Regions from separate parts of the Pseudacidovorax sp. 1753 genome, predicted to be linked through region 3. Evidence: predicted binding sites of a transcription regulator. Region 3 holds the regulator's gene; each other region holds the start of a gene.

Region 1 (4,208 bases), on a different contig from region 3:
GTCGCCAATCACCACCTGCGCGGCCGGCAGCAGCGCGTGCGCGGCCGAGGGCGTGGTGCTGACGCACACCTTCAGCTCGGCGCCCATCTCATGCAGCAGGCTGCCCACGGCGAGCAGCAGGTCGGGCTCGGCGCCGATCGCCACCTTGGTGCCGCCGGTATAGAAGTGGCCGTCGAGCATCGCGTCCAGCAGCTGGCTGCGCTGGCGGCGGTATTTGGCCGGCACGGGACGTCCGCTGATCTGCGCCAGCCGCTGCATCAGGCGGTCGTTGCAGGCCAGGCCCGTGAGTCGCTCGTAGACCTCGAAGGGCGTGCCGGCGATGTCCTGCAGTGCCTGGGCGGCATCGCGCATCTGCTCGCCCACCGCCAGCGTGAAGGCCGAGGCGCCCGCGGCGCGGATCTCTTCCACCGTCGTGCCGCCCAGCGTGGTGCCGCGCCAGTCGGGCGCGATGTGCCCGTCGAGCGAACCCGAGAGGTCGGGCAGCACCACGGCCGTGAGGCCGAAGGCCTCGACGATCTCGCGCAGCTCGTCGATGTCCGCCGGCGAGAGATGGCTGCCCGGCAGCAGCGTGAGCTGCGCGGCCACCGTGGGCAGCGGCTTGACCATCGCCCGCACGATGCCGGCGACGGCGTGGCGGTAGCCGTCCTCGAAGGCGCCCACGTAGTCGGGCGTGGAGACGTAGACGATCTCGGTGCCGGCCAGCTCGGGCTTGCGCTGGCGCACGATGGCGAGGAAGCCCTCCACGTCGTCGCCCTTGGTCTCGGTGAGGCCCGTGGAGCAGATGGCGATGATGCGCGGCGCCGCGCGCTGGTGGATGTTCATCAGCGCGGACTCGATGTTCTCGTAGCCGCCGAGGATGGTGGTCACCTCGTTCATCGCGGTGGTCTGCAGCGGAATGGCTTCCTTGAAGTGCCGCACCAGCAGCACCAGCCCGAAGGAGGTGCAGCCCTGCGAGCCGTGCATCACGGGCATGCAGGCATCCAGCCCCATGAAGGCGAAGCTCGCCCCCAGCGGCTGGCTCATCTTGAGCGGATTGACCGCGCAGGCTTTCCTGGATTCGACGACTTCGGCCATGGTGCGGCTCCTCAGGCGGGCATTTCGTCGAGGGTCAGGCCCATGGCGCTGCGCGCCACGTCGGCCAGGAAGGCCAGGCCCGGCAGGGGCGCGCAGTCGGCCAGGGCGGCGGGCTGCGGCGCCTGCGGCGGGATGGGTGCAGGCGCCGGCACCGGCGTGCCCGCGGTCACGGCACCCAGGCTCTCGCCGTCGTCGCCCCAGGGCGCGGGAATGCGCACCTGTTGCCACACGGGGTTGGAGAGCGCGCGGTCCACCTGGTGCACCAGCTCCACCATGCCCTCGTAGCCGCCATAGGGGTAGTAGCGCTCCTGGTTGATGTCCAGCCAGGGCATGCGGGCCTTGAGCGCCACGAACTGCGAGCGCCCGCCCGACAGCATGATGTCGGCCTTGGCATCGCGCAGCATGGTGTACATCTGCCGCGGTGTCATGTCGTCGATCATGTGGGCGTCGTCACCCATGATCTCCTTGATCTTCTCCTTGTCTTCCTTGGTCGACTTCTTGATGCTGGTGCCCACCACCTCGATCCCCGCCTCCTGCAGGGCCGACACCACCGACCACGACTTCACGCCGCCGGTGATCAGCAGCGCCCGTTTGCCGGCCAGGCGCTCGCGGTAGGCGGCGATGCGCTTCCAGGCGCGGGCTTCCTCGACCTCGATCAGCCGCTCGGTGCGCTCGATCAGGTCTTCGGGCGCGCCCTGGCGCACCAGCAGCCGCGCGATGTTGCGCAGCGTCTCGCTCATGTCCGAAATGCCGTAGAACGAGCCTTCGAAGTACGGGATGCCCCAGCGCTGCTCCATGCGGGTGGCGATGTTGATCATCGACTTGGAGCACACCATCATGTTCACCTTGGCGCGGTGGCTGCTGGCGATCTCGTTGTAGCGGCCGTCGCCCGAGATGCACGAGAGCACGCGCACGCCCAGCGCATCGAGCAGCGGCTTGGTCTGCCACAGCTCGCCCACCAGGTTGTACTCGCCGATGATGTTGATGTCGTAGGGAGTCGTGTACTCGGGCTCGCGCGTGCCGATCACATAGTCCAGCACCGACTCGCCGCCCAGCTTGTTGCCCAGGTTCTTGGGCCCCGCGAAGCCGGGCGAGTTGACCGGAATCACCGGCTTGCCGAACTTCTCGCTGGCGCGCTTGCACACGGCCTCGATGTCGTCGCCGATCAGCGCCGTGACGCAGGTCTGGTAGACGAAGACCGCGGGCGGGTCGTACTTCTCGATGATCTCGCGCACGCTCTTGAACAGGCGCTTCTCGCCGCCGTAGATCACGTCCAGCTCGTTGATGTCGGTGGTGAAGCCGGTGCGGTAGAGCTGCGAGCCGCTGCTGGCGCTGTGCCGGTTGTCCCAGGAGTTGCCTTCGCAGGCGATGGGGCCGTGCACGAGGTGCGCCACGTCCACGATGGGCTGCAGCGCGATCTTGGCGCCATCGAAGGCGCAGCCGCCAGCCGCCGCGCCGGGCGACAGCTGCTTGGTGCAGCCCTTCTTCTTTTCCTTGGCGCCCTTGGCCTGGTTCTTGTCGCAACCGGGCTCGTCGAACACCTGGGCGATCTTGGCTTTGAGCGAGGGGGACATCGGGAGGCTCCTTGCACGTGGCGTGGGTGAGGCCTTCATTGCAGGTTCGGTGCCAGCCGCAATGCGTTGGAAAGCCAACGCAGAAGCGGCAATCGCGCCTGTCTTCAGCGCCGCCTGTGGCAGGTTTGAAGCAATCGCGACATTCGCGCTGCCGGCATGTGACACACGGGCCGGTTCCTATAATCCGCGCCTTCCGCGAGGCCCTTCCGGGCCCGCATCCCGCGCCAGCCAGCCGCTGCCAGCCGCGCATCTCCTGCTCCTGGAGTCCGGCTGTGCCTACCCTGCCCTCCCGCCACCCGTCGCCGCGGCGCAAGCGCGCCCTTCCCCGTTCCACGCCCCGCACCGCCTGGCCGCTGGCCGCGGCGCTCGCCGGCCCCCTGCCGGCATGGGCCCAGGCCGCCACCGCCGCCGATACGCAGTTGCCCGCGGTGCAGGTGGAGGACCAACGGGTGCCCGACCTGCAGCAGGACGGCTCGGCCGCCAGCGGCTACCGGGCGCGCACCGCCGCACAGATCGGTCCGCTGGACGCCCGACCGCTGCTCGATACGCCCTACTCCGTGCACGTGGTGCCGCAGGCATTGATGGAGAACCTGCAGGCCACCAAGCCCGACGATGTGCTGCGCATCAACCCCGTCACCCAGCTCACCACGCCGCAGTCGCGCTTCTTCACGGGTGTGACGGTGCGCGGCTTCAGCCTGGGCGCCACCAAGCGCATCGACGGCATGCCCAACACCAACATGGTCAGCGTCGACATGGAGGACAAGGAGCGGCTGGAGGTGCTCACCGGCCTCTCCGGCTTCCTGTGGGGCGCCGGCAACGTGGGCGGCACGCTCAACTACGTGCTCAAGCGGCCCACCTACGAGCCCCTGCGCAGCGTGACGGCGGGCGTGACCGAGGGCAGCAACGGCTACCTGCATGGCGACTTCGGCGGCCGCATCGACGATGGCGGCAAGCTGGCCTACCGGCTGAACGTCGTCGGCCAGGACGGCGACACCGCCACCGACCACCAGTCGATCCGGCGCGGCCTGGTCAGCGGCGCCCTCGACTGGAACCTGAGCGACCGGCTGCAGGTGCAGTTCGACGCCTCGCGCAGCGTCTACCGCATGCGCGGCAGCGAGGCCTACTGGAGCGCCGCCACGGGCGCCAGCTATCCCGCGGCCGACCTTGCCCGCAGCAACTTCTACGGCCAGCCCTTCACGCTGACCGACACCGCGCAGGACCATGTCGCCAGCCGCGTGCGCTGGCAGCTGGGCGACAGCGTGGTGCTGCGTGCGGGGGTGGCCCGCCGCACCAGCCGCTCCGACCTGGTGGTGGCCAACAACACCTTCATCGCCGGCGGCAACGGCAACTACCGGGTACAGACCAGCGCCTGGGAATACCCCGACTACCTCAACCAGGGCGCCTATGCCTATGCGGACTGGCGCTTCGCCACCGGGCCGGTGCAGCACACCCTGACCGCCGGCTGGTCGGCCGACCGCACCACCGCCACCAACTACCGCTCGTCCGCCGGTGGCTGGACCACGCTGACGAGCACGCCGGTCAGCTTCGGCCAGCCCGTCT
Region 2 (4,208 bases), on a different contig from region 3:
ATCGGGCGGCTGACGCCGGCGGTACCTCGGACCTTCGGTGGGCGCCTCTGGCGCCCTTTTCTTTTTGACCCGTGCCTACGCCACTGGCGTCGTGGGGGCAGCCGCCTCACCGACCGTGGCCGGCTGGCTCACGCGAGCCCGGAACTCCCGCGGCGAGCAGCCGCAGGTGCGCGCGAAGACGCGGCTGAAATGCGCCGGATCGTCGAAGCCCAAGGCCTCTCCCACGGCGGTCACGCTGGCCGTGGTGTAGGCCAGGTGGCGCCGGGCTTCGCGCATGCGCCGGGCGTCGACCAGACGGGAGATGGGCAGGCCCGTGGCAGCGCGGGCCACGCGGCTCAGATGGGTCGGCGTGACGGCCAGCGCGGCCGCGTAGTCACTCACCCGCCAACCAGAGGCGAAATGCCGTTCGAGCAAGGATTCGAAGCGCCGCAGCAGGCGCGATCCAGCCAAGTCCACCGCCTCGGCCTGCGCCACGCCCAGCGCCTGGGCCGCCAGACCGAGCACGGCGGTACCCAGGCCCCGCAGCACCAGGGCGCGCGCGGGATGCATGGGCGCCACGAAGGCCTCGGTGAGCGCGGCCAGCAGCGTGCCGAGCGTGGCTGTGCTGGCCTCGTCCACGGTCTGGGCCGAGGCGCGCGAGAGCAACGAACGCGCCTCGGGAATCGCAGCCAGTTGGGCGTCCACCAGTTCGTCCGGCAGGCTCACAACCCAGCCCTGCGTGCCTGGAGAGAAGGCAAAGGCGTGGACCTCGCCGGTCGGCACGTTCACCAGCGTGTGGCGGCCCAGCGGCGCCGGGCCGGCTTCCAGCCAGGCCGTGCCCTGCCCTTCCTGCAACCACAGCAGCTGGTGCAGCCGATGGTGGCGATGGCGGGCCAGTTCCCAGTCGTGCAGGACGGAGCGGGCGGCGATGGTCTCGCAGTGCAGCACGTCGGGCAGGTCGCCCGCCTCGCCGAAGAGCGCATAGGAACGGATGGCGGGAGCCTTGGCGCCGGGGGCATGCATGATGTTCGAATCGTACAAGTCCGGACGCGTTCGATCCATTCCGGCGGGGGCGATGCAGCGCCAAGATTCGGACCAGCCGGCGAGGGCTGGCGACCGTTCCAACCAGGAGACTGCATCCATGAAAACCCAGGTCTGCATCATTGGCGGTGGCCCTTCCGGCCTGCTGCTGTCCCAACTGCTCGATCTCAAGGGCATCCGCAACGTGGTGCTCGAAAAGCACAGCCGCGACTACGTGCTGGCGCGCATCCGCGCTGGCGTGCTGGAGCATGGCTTTGCCGAGTTGATGCGCGAAGCCCAGTGCGGCGAACGCATGGACCGCGAGGGCGAGATCCACCACGGCTTCTTCATCTCCCACGACGGCCAGCTGGATCGCATCGACCTGCACAAGTATTCGGGCGGTCAGTCGGTGGTGGTCTATGGCCAGACCGAACTGACACGCGACCTGTACGAAGCGCGCGACCGCGCGAAGGGCCAGGTGGTGCATGACGCGCAGGACGTCCAGCCGCACGATCTGGACACCGACGCCCCCTGGGTCAGCTACCGCAAGGGCGACGAGGTGACCCGCATCGACTGCGACTTCGTCATCGGCGCGGACGGTTTCCACGGCGTCAGCCGCAAGTCGATCCCGGCGGATGTGCTGCGCGAGTACGAGAAGGTCTACCCCTTCGGCTGGCTGGGCGTGCTCTCGCGCACCAAGCCCGTTTCGCCGGAGCTGATCTATGCGCGGCACGAGCGCGGCTTCGCGCTGTGCTCCATGCGCTCGCAGGTGCTGAGCCGCTACTACATCCAGGTGCCGCTGACCGACACGGTCGAGACCTGGAGCGACGAACTCTTCTGGGCGGAGCTGCAGCGCCGCCTGCCGGCCGAGGTGGCGGGGCGCCTGCAGACCGGGCCCTCCATCGAGAAGTCCATCGCCCCGCTGCGCTCCTTCGTGGCCGAGCCGATGCGCTGGGGCCGGCTCTTCCTGGCCGGCGACGCCGCCCACATCGTGCCGCCCACGGGCGCACGCGGCCTGAACACCGCCGCGTCCGACATCCACTACCTCTATCACGCGATGGTGGACCACTACCTCAAGGGCGACTCCAGCGGCCTCGACCAGTATTCGGCCAAGGCCCTGGCGCGCGTGTGGAAGGCGCAGCGCTTCTCGTGGTGGATGACGACGATGCTTCACACCTTCCCGCAGAACAGCGGCTACGACATCGCGCTGCAGCGCACGGAGCTGGACTACCTGCTCTCCTCGGAGCGCGCCAAGGGCGTGCTGGCGGAGAACTACGTCGGCCTGCCTTTCTAGCGCGCAGCTTCGACGTCCGGCTTCACCCAGCTTGGTGCGCCGCGCGACCCACGGCGGGGCATCCAAGCCCGCCGCAAGCGCCAAGCCCCCGTCATCGGGGGCTTTTTCTTTGGCACGGAGCTTGCGTGAACTGAGCCGGAGCCCCGGCAATGCCGCCGTTGCGGCTCCAGCGCCCCCGCCAATGTCGGCGGAACCCCGCGCAAGCGGTGCCACTGTCGGCGCCTGCTGCACGGTTGTTCCCACACGATCTGCACCTCGCTCTGGCGGCGGCGCCTCGTCCGGCACTTCGGTGGCTGGCCAGGGCGATCCTCCCGCCCCCGCAGGGTGCGCGCAGGACCCCCTCATGAAAATCATCGTTGTTGGCCACGGCATGGTCGGCCACAAGTTCCTCGAAGAGCTCGCCAGCTCACCCCTCGCCGAGGCCGAAGTCACCGTGCTGTGCGAAGAGCCGCGACCGGCCTACGACCGCGTGCACCTGTCCGAGTTCTTCAGCGGCAAGACGGCTGAGCAGCTGTCACTGGTCGAAGCCGGCTTCTTCGAGCGCAGCGGCTTCTCGTTGCGCCTGGGCACCCGCGCGGTGGCCATCGAGCGGCGCAACAACACGGTCACCACCGCCGATGGCGAAGTGCTGCCCTACGACAAGCTGGTGCTGGCCACCGGCTCGGTGCCCTTCGTGCCGCCGGTGCCGGGCCGCGAACGGCCACACTGCCATGTCTACCGCACCATCGAGGACCTGGAGGGCATGAAGGCCTCCGGCGCCAAGTCGAAGACCGGCGTGGTGGTGGGCGGCGGCCTGCTGGGCCTGGAATGCGCCAAGGCGCTGCGCGACCTCGGCCTGGAAACCCATGTCGTCGAGTTCGCCCCGCGACTGATGGCGGTGCAGGTGGACGAAGGCGGGGGCCGCGTGCTGCGCAGCAAGATCGAGGCGTTGGGCGTGCAGGTGCACACCGGCCGCAACACGGTGGAGATCACCGACGGCGCTACCGCCCGGCACCGCATGGTCTTTTCGGATGGCACCTGGCTGGAGACCGACATGATCGTGTTCTCTGCCGGCATCCGGCCACAGGACGCCCTCGCCCGCCAAAGCGCGCTGGCCGTCGGGCCGCGCGGCGGCGTCGCCGTGGACGCCCACTGCCGCAGCGCCGACCGAAACATCTACGCCATCGGCGAATGCGCCTCCTGGAACGAGCAGCTCTATGGCCTGGTCGCGCCCGGCTACGAGATGGCCCGCGTCGCCGCGCGCCATCTGGCCGGCGAGGCCGAGGCCGCCTTCGCTGGTGCCGACATGAGCACCAAGCTCAAGCTGATGGGCGTGGACGTGGCCAGCATCGGCGATGCCCACGGTCGCACGCCGGGCGCGCGCAGCTTCCAGTACGTGGACGAGATCAAGCAGGTCTACAAGAAGATCGTGGTGAGCGCCGACGGCACCAAGCTGCTGGGCGCCGTGCTCGTGGGCAATGCCGACGAGTACGGCACGCTGCTGCAGATGGCGCTCAATGGCATCGCCCTGCCCGAATCGCCCGAGTTCCTGATCCTGCCCTCCAGCGACGGCCAGGCCAAGCCGGGGCTGGGCGTAGACGCACTGCCGGACACGGCGCAGATCTGCTCCTGCAACAACGTGAGCAAGGGCCAGATCTGCGCCGCGGTGGGCGAAGGCGCCTGCACCATCGGCCAGCTCAAGGCCTGCACCAAGGCCGGCGCCACCTGCGGCGGCTGCGTGCCGCTGGTCACGCAGGTGATGAAGGCCGAGATGAGCCGCCGCGGCCTGGCCGTCAACAATCACCTGTGCGAGCACTTCCCGCATTCGCGGCAGGAGCTGTACCACCTGGTGCGCGTGGGCGGCATCAAGACCTTCGACGAACTGCTGGCCAAGCACGGCAACGGCCTGGGCTGCGACATCTGCAAGCCGACCGCG
Region 3 (4,208 bases):
CGGGTCGGGTGGTGGTCACCAAGGGCACGCTGCTCATCCGCGGCACCCGCGTCGAGGTCCGGCAGGACCCGGAGGGCTACCAGTACGGCGTGGTCACCGCCGACCCGGGCCAGCGCGGCTACTTCAAGCAGCGCCGCGATGGCGGCAACGACGAGTGGATCGAGGGCGAGGGCGAGGTCATCGAGTACGACGGCCGCGCCGACACCGTCAAGTTCATCCGTCGCGCCGTCATGCGCCGGCTGACCGGCACCACCGTCACCGACGAGACCTCCGGCCCGCTGATCACCTACAACCAGACCAACGACACCTTCACCGTCAATGGCGCCCCGCCGCCGCCGGGCGGCACCCAGCAGCCGGGCGGCCGCGTGCGGGCCATCCTGTCGCCGCGCAGCACCGAGCCCACGCAGGTGCCGGCCCCCGGCCCGCGCACCGGCGCGCCGCTGCGCCAGAGCGGCTCGCTGTCGGGCCAGAACGGGGGCAGCCGGTGAGCGTCGCGGTGCCGGCGGGCGGCAGCCGGCTGCAGGCGCGTGGCCTGCAGAAGAGCTACGGCAGCCGCAAGGTGGTCAAGAACGTCTCGCTCGACGTGCAGAAGGGCGAGGTCGTCGGCCTGCTGGGCCCCAACGGCGCCGGCAAGACCACGTCCTTCTACATGATCGTCGGCCTGGTGCGGGCCGATGCTGGCCAGATCAGCATCGACGGCGAGGCCGTGGAGCACATGCCCATCCACCGCCGGGCGCGCATGGGCCTGTCGTACCTGCCGCAGGAGGCGTCGATCTTCCGCAAGCTGACGGTGCAGGAGAACGTGCGCGCCGTGCTCGAGCTGCAGGAGGAGCCCGACGCCCGCGGTCGCATGGCGCCCCTCTCGCGCGATCGCATCGAGCAGCGCCTGTCCGAGCTGCTGGCCGACCTGCGCGTCGACCACCTGCGCGACTCGCCGGCGCTGGCGCTGTCGGGCGGCGAGCGGCGTCGCGTGGAGATCGCCCGCGCGCTGGCCACGCAGCCGCGCTTCATCCTGCTGGACGAGCCCTTCGCCGGCATCGACCCCATCGCCGTGATCGAGATCCAGCGGATCATCAGCTTCCTCAAGGAGCGCGGCATCGGCGTGCTGATTACCGACCACAACGTGCGCGAGACGCTGGGCATCTGCGACCACGCCTTCATCATCAGCGACGGCCAGGTGCTGGCGCAGGGCACGCCCTCCGAGATCGTCGACAACGCCGAGGTGCGCCGCGTGTACCTGGGCGAACACTTCCGGATGTAGCCAGGGTGCCTGTTTCCGCGTTCCGTCCTTCCGGCGCCCCTCCCATCCTGCCCGTGGCCGCGCACACCGTGGGAGGCCGTCCATGAAGCAGGGCCTGTCGCTGCGCGTCTCGCAGCATCTGGCGCTCACGCCGCAGCTGCAGCAGTCGATCCGGCTGCTGCAGCTCTCGACGCTGGAGCTGAGCCAGGAGGTCGAGCAGATGCTCGACGACAACCCCTTCCTGGAGCGTCTGGCCGAGGAGGCGCCGCGCGAGGAGTTCGGCCTGGAGGCGGCCGACGCCCCCGTGCCCCGCGACGAGCGCGAGGACGGCACCGACTACGCCGCCACGGCCAGCGCCAGCAGCACGTCGAGCAGCAGCAGCGACACCGCCGTGGCAGAGGCCGACGCGCCCGCCACCGAGAGCGTCGACGCCGAGCCCGACTGGGACGGCGACGGCACCGTGGAGTTCTCGCCCGACGACAGCGAATGGGGCGGCGACGCCCCGGCGCGCAACAACAGCAGCAGCCAGGACGACGACGAGCGCGCCGACGCCACCGAGCTGGCGCGCAGCCAGGAGTCGCTGCAGGCCCACCTGCACCGCCAGGCGCTGTCGCTGCGCCTCACGCCCGAGGACTCGGCCGCGCTGCGCTTCCTGATCGAATCGCTCAACGACGACGGCTACCTGGAGGATTCGCTCCCGGCCCTGGCCTCGGCCCTGGCCGGCGACGACAACGACGAGTTCGACGAGCTGATCCACCACTTCCAGGTGGCGCTGGGCCTGCTGCAGAGCCTGGACCCGCTGGGCGTGGGCGCGCGCGACCTGGGCGAATGCCTGGCCATCCAGCTGCGCGCCGGCGCCGACGCGGACGACAGCGACGAGGAAGACCAGGTCCGCAAGGTCGCCCTGGCCATCTGCAAGCAGCCCATGGACCTTCTGGCCAAGCGCGACTTCAAGCGCCTGGCCGTGCTCACCCGCAGCAACGAGGACCTGGTGCGCCAGGCGTCGCAACTGATCGCGCGGCTGGAGCCCAAGCCCGGGCGGCGCTTCGTCGATGTGGAGCGGCACGTGATCGTGCCCGACGTCATCGTCACCCGCAGCGGGCGCGGCAGCAACATCAAGTTCCGCGTGCAGCTCAACCCCGACGTGATGCCGCGGCTGCGCGTGCACGACATCTATGCCGGCGCGCTCAAGTCGCACAAGGGCGAGGGCAGCCAGGCCCTGAGCCAGCGGTTGCAGGAGGCGCGCTGGTTCATCAAGAACATCCAGCAGCGCTTCGACACCATCCTGCGCGTGTCCAACGCCATCGTGGAGCGGCAGAAGAACTTCTTCATCCACGGCGAGCTGGCCATGCGCCCGCTGGTGCTGCGCGAGATCGCCGACGAACTGGGCCTGCACGAGTCGACCATCAGCCGGGTGACCACCGCCAAGTACATGTCCACGCCCTTCGGTACGGTGGAGCTGAAGTACTTCTTCGGCTCTGCCCTGGGCACCGAGACCGGCGGCAATGCGTCCAGCACGGCCGTGCGGGCGCTGATCAAGCAGTTCGTCGGCTCGGAGAACGTCAAGAAGCCGCTGTCGGACAGCCAGATCTCGGACATGCTCAAGGAGCAGGGCATCGAATGCGCCCGCCGCACGGTGGCCAAGTACCGTGAGGCGCTGCGCATCGCGCCGGCCAACCTGCGCAAGGCGCTCTAGGAGCCGCCTTGTTCCTGGCCTGCACGCGGGCCGGGGCTTCCGATCGGCGTGCCGGCGAATCGCGGTGGCCGGCCACCTCATTTTTTCGGACGACGAAGCCGTGAACGAACTGATCCTTTTTCTGCCCTGCGCCGCCGGCGTGGAAGACCTCCTGGCCGCCGAGGTGCATGCCATCACTGGCCGCAGCGGCGACGACCTGCGGGTGCTGCGCGGCGGTGTGCGGGTGATGGGCGCCTGGCGCGACGTGCAGGCGCTCAACCTCAAGAGCCGGCTGGCGCAGCGGGTGCTGGTGCAGCTGGCGCACCGGCCCTATCGCAGCGAGGCCGACCTGTACGAAGCCGCCTCGGGCATCGCCTGGGAGATGTGGTTCCAGCCGCGCCAGACCTTCAAGGTCGAGCTCACGGCGCAGGGCAGCCCGCTCCAGAGCCTCAACTTCGCCACGCTCAAGATCAAGGACGCCATCGCCGACCGCTTCCGCGCCCGCGCCGGCGGCGTGCGGCCCAGCGTGGAGACGCGCTTTCCCGATGTGCGCGTCTTCGCCCACCTGACAGCCGAAGAGGTCACGCTCTACATCGACACCAGCGGCGAGCCGCTGTTCAAGCGCGGCTGGCGCGTGGACAAGGGCGACGCTCCGCTCAAGGAGACCCTGGCCGCGGCCATGCTGGCCGCCAGCGGCTGGTGGGATCCGGAAACCGGTGTGGTTTCCGAGCAGCCGCTGTACGACCCCTGCTGTGGCAGCGGCACCATTCCCATCGAGGCCGCGCTCCTGGCCGCCGGCGTGCCGGCCGGTGCCTCGCGGCGCTTCGGCTTCGAGGCGCTGCTGCTGCACCGCGCCGAACTCTGGCGCGCGATGCGCGAGGAGGCGCTGGCTCCCGCCGACGCGCGCGCTGCGGGCTCGGTGCGGGTCTTTGGCAGCGACGTGTCGCACCGCATGGTCGACTTCGCGCAGCGCAATGCCGAGCGCGCCGGCGTGGCCGACCGGCTGCAACTGCGCGGCGGTGACGCGCTGCAGCGCATGCCCCCGGTCGAGGGCGGCGGCGTGATCCTGCTCAACCCGCCGTATGGCGAGCGCATCGCCGTGGGCGGCGTCGCCGGCGCCAACGCGGGGCGGCGCGGGCCGGGCGGGCGCGAGGTGGCGCAGACCGAATCGGGCGCCGACGGCGGCGATGACTTCTTCCCGCAACTGGCCACGCACTGGAAGCGCAATTTCGCGGGCTGGACGGCCTGGGTGCTCACGCCCGACATGAAGCTGCCGCAGCGCATGCGCCTGAA
Region 4 (4,208 bases), on a different contig from region 3:
AGCGCATGCAGCTCGGGGGTGTAGTGGTGCAGGCCGTCGGGCAGGCCCGCCACGCCGCGCGCCAGCAGGTAGCCCTCGGTGGGATGCAGGTTGCCGCTGGAGGGTGTGCAACGCACGGCCCAGCGGTCGGGGCCGGCCTGCTTCCAGGCCGACAGCGCCAGGCTCAGCTCGAAGAGCAGGCCCAGGCTCTCCAGGGTGGGGGCGGCGGGCGGGAGGGCGCCGGGCGCGAAGAGCGCGGCCCAGGGCGTGTGGCGCCGGGCCGCGGGCAGCGGCAGCGCCACCTGCGGGGCGCCGGCATAGCGGCGGAAGGGGTCGGGCTGCGCGTCCCAGTCCAGCGTCTCGGGGCCGGCCGCGTAGCGCTGCGGCCTGTGCTTGGTGCGCGCGTGGTAGGCCAGGAGGGGCATGGGGGTCTCGCGCGCAGGGCTCTCGGGCGCTCAGGCGCTCAGGCGCCGCGCATGGCGCAGCAGTTCGCGCGCGCGGTCGGCCGCCATGTCCGCCGCGGCGCGGCCATCGGGCGCGCAGGGTACGGCGCTGGCGCCCATCCGGCGCAGCAGGGCCATCAGCTCGGCGCGGCCACTGGCGGCCGCCTGCATCAGGCAGGTGAGGCCGTCGTCGTCCGCGTGGTCGATGTCGGCACCGGCCTCCAGCAACTGCACGATGGTGGCGGGCCAGCCCTGCAGGCAGGCATACCAGAGGGCGGTGCGGCCCTGGTCGTCCTCGGCGTCCACCGGCACGCCGCGGCCCAGCAATGCGGCGGTGGCCGACGCGTCGCCCTGCCAGGCGGCGCGCATGAGGGCGGTCTCGCCGTCCTCGGCGCGCGCGAAGGGGCCTGGAAAGCCCTGCTGCGCAAGCCAGTTGGACAGCGCAGCGACGGAGGCAGACCCGGCCCGCCGCGGATGCAGGCGGGCGATGGGCGCCTCGTCCGCGAGGACGCAGGGCCCGTGGGCAGGAAGCGGGGCAGGCATGGCGGTGCCGTGCGGGTTCAGACCGGCCGGTTCTCGTTGGGGTTGCGCACCGGCCCCATCAACTCCAGGCCCTCGGCGTAGGTGATGGTGTCGAAGGTGACGTCGAACTTCAGCGCGGCATCGGCCACGGCGTCGAGCTTGCCGGCGGTGTCCTTCTTCTTGAGATCGCCCTTCTCCAGGTAGAGCAGTTCGAGCATCTCGTTGTAGACCGTGTTCTCCAGGATGGGCAGCACGTAGAACATCGCGCCCTTGTAGGGCACCTGGTACTTCTTCGACAGGTCGATGTTGTCGCAGAAGAGGAAGTACTTGCCGCCGGCGCTGAGCGTGTCGCCCAGCGTCTCGGCCACGTCCTTGAGCGACTCGAAGGACAGCAGCCAGCCGCAGAAGAAGGGCAGGTGCGTGCTGCCAGCGGTGGCCACGGCCATCACCTGGTCGCAGGTCAGCTCGGGCGGGCGGGCCTCGTCGGCCAGCTTGGCCGAGAAGCGCAGCGCCAGTTCGCCGCGGAAGCCGAAGCGGCCCGGCTTGTGGGTGGGCGCCTTGAGCACCGGGTTCAGCAGGCGGCCTTCGGCTTCGAGGCGCGCGAAGGCGGTGTCCTGGATCTCGGTCTGGGTGGCCGTGGCGGTCATGGGGCTTCCTTGAGGGTGGTGAGAGAAAGGGGGTGCTGGGGCGCGGTCCGGGTGTCGGTGTTGCGCATCCAGTCGGCGGTCTTGAAGAAGGCGGCCATCAGCTCGGCCTGCAGCGCGGCGTCGGCACCCACGGCCTGCAGGGCGGCCTGCATGCAGGCCAGCCAGGCGTCGCGCTCGGCCGCGCCGATGGCGAAGCCGCCGTGGCGCATGCGCAGCCGCGGATGGCCGCGCTGCGCGGAATAGTCCTTGGGGCCGCCCAGCCACTCGCGCAGATACAGCACCAGCACGGCACGGGTGGCCGTCAGGTCGGCTTCGTGCATCGCGCGGATGCCGCGCGCGCCGGGCCAGGTGTCCATGTGGCGGTAGAAGGCCTCCACCAGCCGCGCGATGGCTGCATCGCCGCCCAGGCGCTCGTAGTGCGTGTTGTGCGGCGACGGGGCCGTGGGAATGGACGGGGTCATGGTCTGCGTTCTGCAATCGGCGTACCAGCGCCCTGGCGCGCGACAAGGCAGCCAAATGCGACAGGCTGCTGGGCGGTGTGCGGCGCAACGCCGCCGTTCGCGACGCGCGATGCAGGGTTTGTCGCGAACCGTACAAGCCCCGCGTCGGCCGCCGACGCAGGGGGCGAATGGGCCTTTCTCCCTCTGGAGAGTGGACTTTCGGAGGGATTCCATGCCGGTCGAAGGGGCATGGCATGGAAGCTGCGAAGAGGGGGTGCGCGGACACAAGTCCGGCCGATGCGTGACCCCGACAAGAAGAGCTACAGCAGGACCACGACAGGCTGACATGGGCGCGGCTTTCTGCAACGCAACCTTTCAACCCTTCACTCTCACTGGAGTAATCGCAATGTCCAAACTTCGGCAAATCGCCTTCTACGGCAAGGGCGGCATCGGCAAGTCCACCACCTCCCAGAACACGCTGGCCGCGCTCACCGAGCTGGGCCAGAAGATCCTGATCGTCGGCTGCGACCCCAAGGCCGACTCCACCCGCCTGATCCTGCACGCAAAGGCCCAGGACACCATCCTCTCGCTGGCGGCGGAAGCCGGTTCGGTGGAGGACCTGGAGCTCGAGGACGTGATGAAGATCGGCTACAAGGACATCCGCTGCGTGGAGTCCGGTGGCCCGGAGCCGGGCGTCGGCTGCGCCGGCCGCGGCGTGATCACCTCGATCAACTTCCTCGAAGAGAACGGCGCCTATGACGGCGTGGACTACGTCTCCTATGACGTGCTCGGCGACGTGGTGTGCGGCGGTTTCGCCATGCCCATCCGCGAGAACAAGGCGCAGGAGATCTACATCGTCATGTCCGGCGAGATGATGGCCATGTACGCGGCCAACAACATCTCCAAGGGCATCCTGAAGTACGCCAACAGCGGCGGCGTGCGCCTGGGCGGCCTGGTGTGCAACGAGCGCCAGACCGACAAGGAACTGGAACTGGCCGAGTCGCTGGCCAAGATGCTGGGCAGCCGGCTCATCCACTTCGTGCCGCGCGACAACATCGTGCAGCACGCCGAGCTGCGCCGCATGACGGTGATCGAGTACGCACCCGAGTCCAAGCAGGCCGAGGAATACCGCCAGCTGGCCCGCAAGGTCCACAACAACGCCGGCAACGGCACCATCCCCACGCCCATCACCATGGACCAGCTGGAAGACCTGCTGATGGAGCACGGGATCATGAAGCAGATCGACGAGTCGCAGGTCGGCAAGGCCGCGGCCGAACTGGCCGCCTGATTCCAGGCGTGCAAGCCCGGGCCCCGCGCGGCGGGGCCCGGCGCCGCCCCCTTCCCATCCTTACGGAGCATCCCCCATGACCGCCACCGTTGAAGAGCGCAAGGCCGCGAACAAGGCCCTGATCGATGAAGTGCTGAAGGCCTATCCCGAGAAGATGGCCAAGCGGCGCGCCAAGCACCTGGGCACCTTCGAAGAAGGCAAGCCCGACTGCGGCGTGAAGTCCAACATCAAATCCCTGCCGGGCGTGATGACCATCCGCGGCTGCGCCTACGCCGGCTCCAAGGGCGTGGTCTGGGGCCCGATCAAGGACATGATCCACATCAGCCACGGCCCGGTGGGCTGCGGCCAGTACAGCTGGGCCGCGCGCCGCAACTACTACATCGGCGTCACCGGCGTGGACACCTTCGTCACGATGCAGTTCACCTCCGACTTCCAGGAGAAGGACATCGTCTTCGGCGGCGACAAGAAGCTCGACAAGATCATCGACGAGATCCAGGCGCTGTTCCCGCTGAACAAGGGCATCTCCATCCAGTCCGAATGCCCCATCGGCCTGATCGGCGACGACATCGAGGCCGTCAGCAAGAAGAAGAGCAAGGAGTACGAAGGCCACACCATCGTGCCCGTGCGCTGCGAGGGCTTCCGCGGCGTGAGCCAGTCGCTGGGCCACCACCTGGCCAACGACGCCATCCGCGACTGGGTGTTCGACAAGGTCGACCCGAACAAGCGGCCCGAATTCGTCTCCACGCCCTACGACGTGGCCATCATCGGCGACTACAACATCGGCGGCGATGCCTGGTCCAGCCGCATCCTGCTGGAGGAGATCGGCCTGCGCGTGATCGCCCAGTGGTCGGGCGACGGGACCATCGCCGAGCTGGAGAACACGCCCCGC

Evidence for each region. Region 3 encodes sigma-54, which starts transcription at its own class of promoters, with help from an activator protein. Its sites were predicted from a motif close to TGGCANGNAANCTGCTTT; they were not measured.
Region 1: the regulator sigma-54 is predicted to act here: its motif matches at 2,686-2,703, upstream of nifE (nitrogenase iron-molybdenum cofactor biosynthesis protein NifE).
Region 2: the regulator sigma-54 is predicted to act here: its motif matches at 2,404-2,421, upstream of nirB (nitrite reductase large subunit NirB).
Region 4: the regulator sigma-54 is predicted to act here: its motif matches at 2,282-2,299, upstream of nifH (nitrogenase iron protein).

Annotation. Positions count from the first base shown of each region.
Region 1 covers NZ_JBEPKY010000008.1:190,344-194,551, reverse strand. The annotation lists gene nifN (nitrogenase iron-molybdenum cofactor biosynthesis protein NifN) at 1-1,074, opposite strand, end outside; gene nifE (nitrogenase iron-molybdenum cofactor biosynthesis protein NifE) at 1,086-2,648, opposite strand; gene ABIC63_RS12020 (TonB-dependent receptor) at 2,921-4,208, shown strand, end outside.
Region 2 covers NZ_JBEPKY010000018.1:13,334-17,541, reverse strand. The annotation lists gene ABIC63_RS21370 (pilin) at 1-13, shown strand, start outside; gene ABIC63_RS21365 (helix-turn-helix domain-containing protein) at 76-1,002, opposite strand; gene pobA (4-hydroxybenzoate 3-monooxygenase) at 1,121-2,293, shown strand; gene nirB (nitrite reductase large subunit NirB) at 2,637-4,208, shown strand, end outside.
Region 3 covers NZ_JBEPKY010000011.1:238,378-242,585, reverse strand. The annotation lists gene lptA (lipopolysaccharide transport periplasmic protein LptA) at 1-488, shown strand, start outside; gene lptB (LPS export ABC transporter ATP-binding protein) at 485-1,261, shown strand; gene ABIC63_RS15905 (RNA polymerase factor sigma-54) at 1,344-2,936, shown strand; gene ABIC63_RS15900 (THUMP domain-containing class I SAM-dependent RNA methyltransferase) at 3,037-4,208, shown strand, end outside.
Region 4 covers NZ_JBEPKY010000008.1:178,155-182,362, forward strand. The annotation lists gene ABIC63_RS11955 (nitroreductase family protein) at 1-404, opposite strand, end outside; gene ABIC63_RS11960 (ankyrin repeat domain-containing protein) at 435-965, opposite strand; gene ABIC63_RS11965 (hypothetical protein) at 983-1,591, opposite strand; gene ABIC63_RS11970 (group II truncated hemoglobin) at 1,588-2,052, opposite strand; gene nifH (nitrogenase iron protein) at 2,438-3,319, shown strand; gene nifD (nitrogenase molybdenum-iron protein alpha chain) at 3,396-4,208, shown strand, end outside.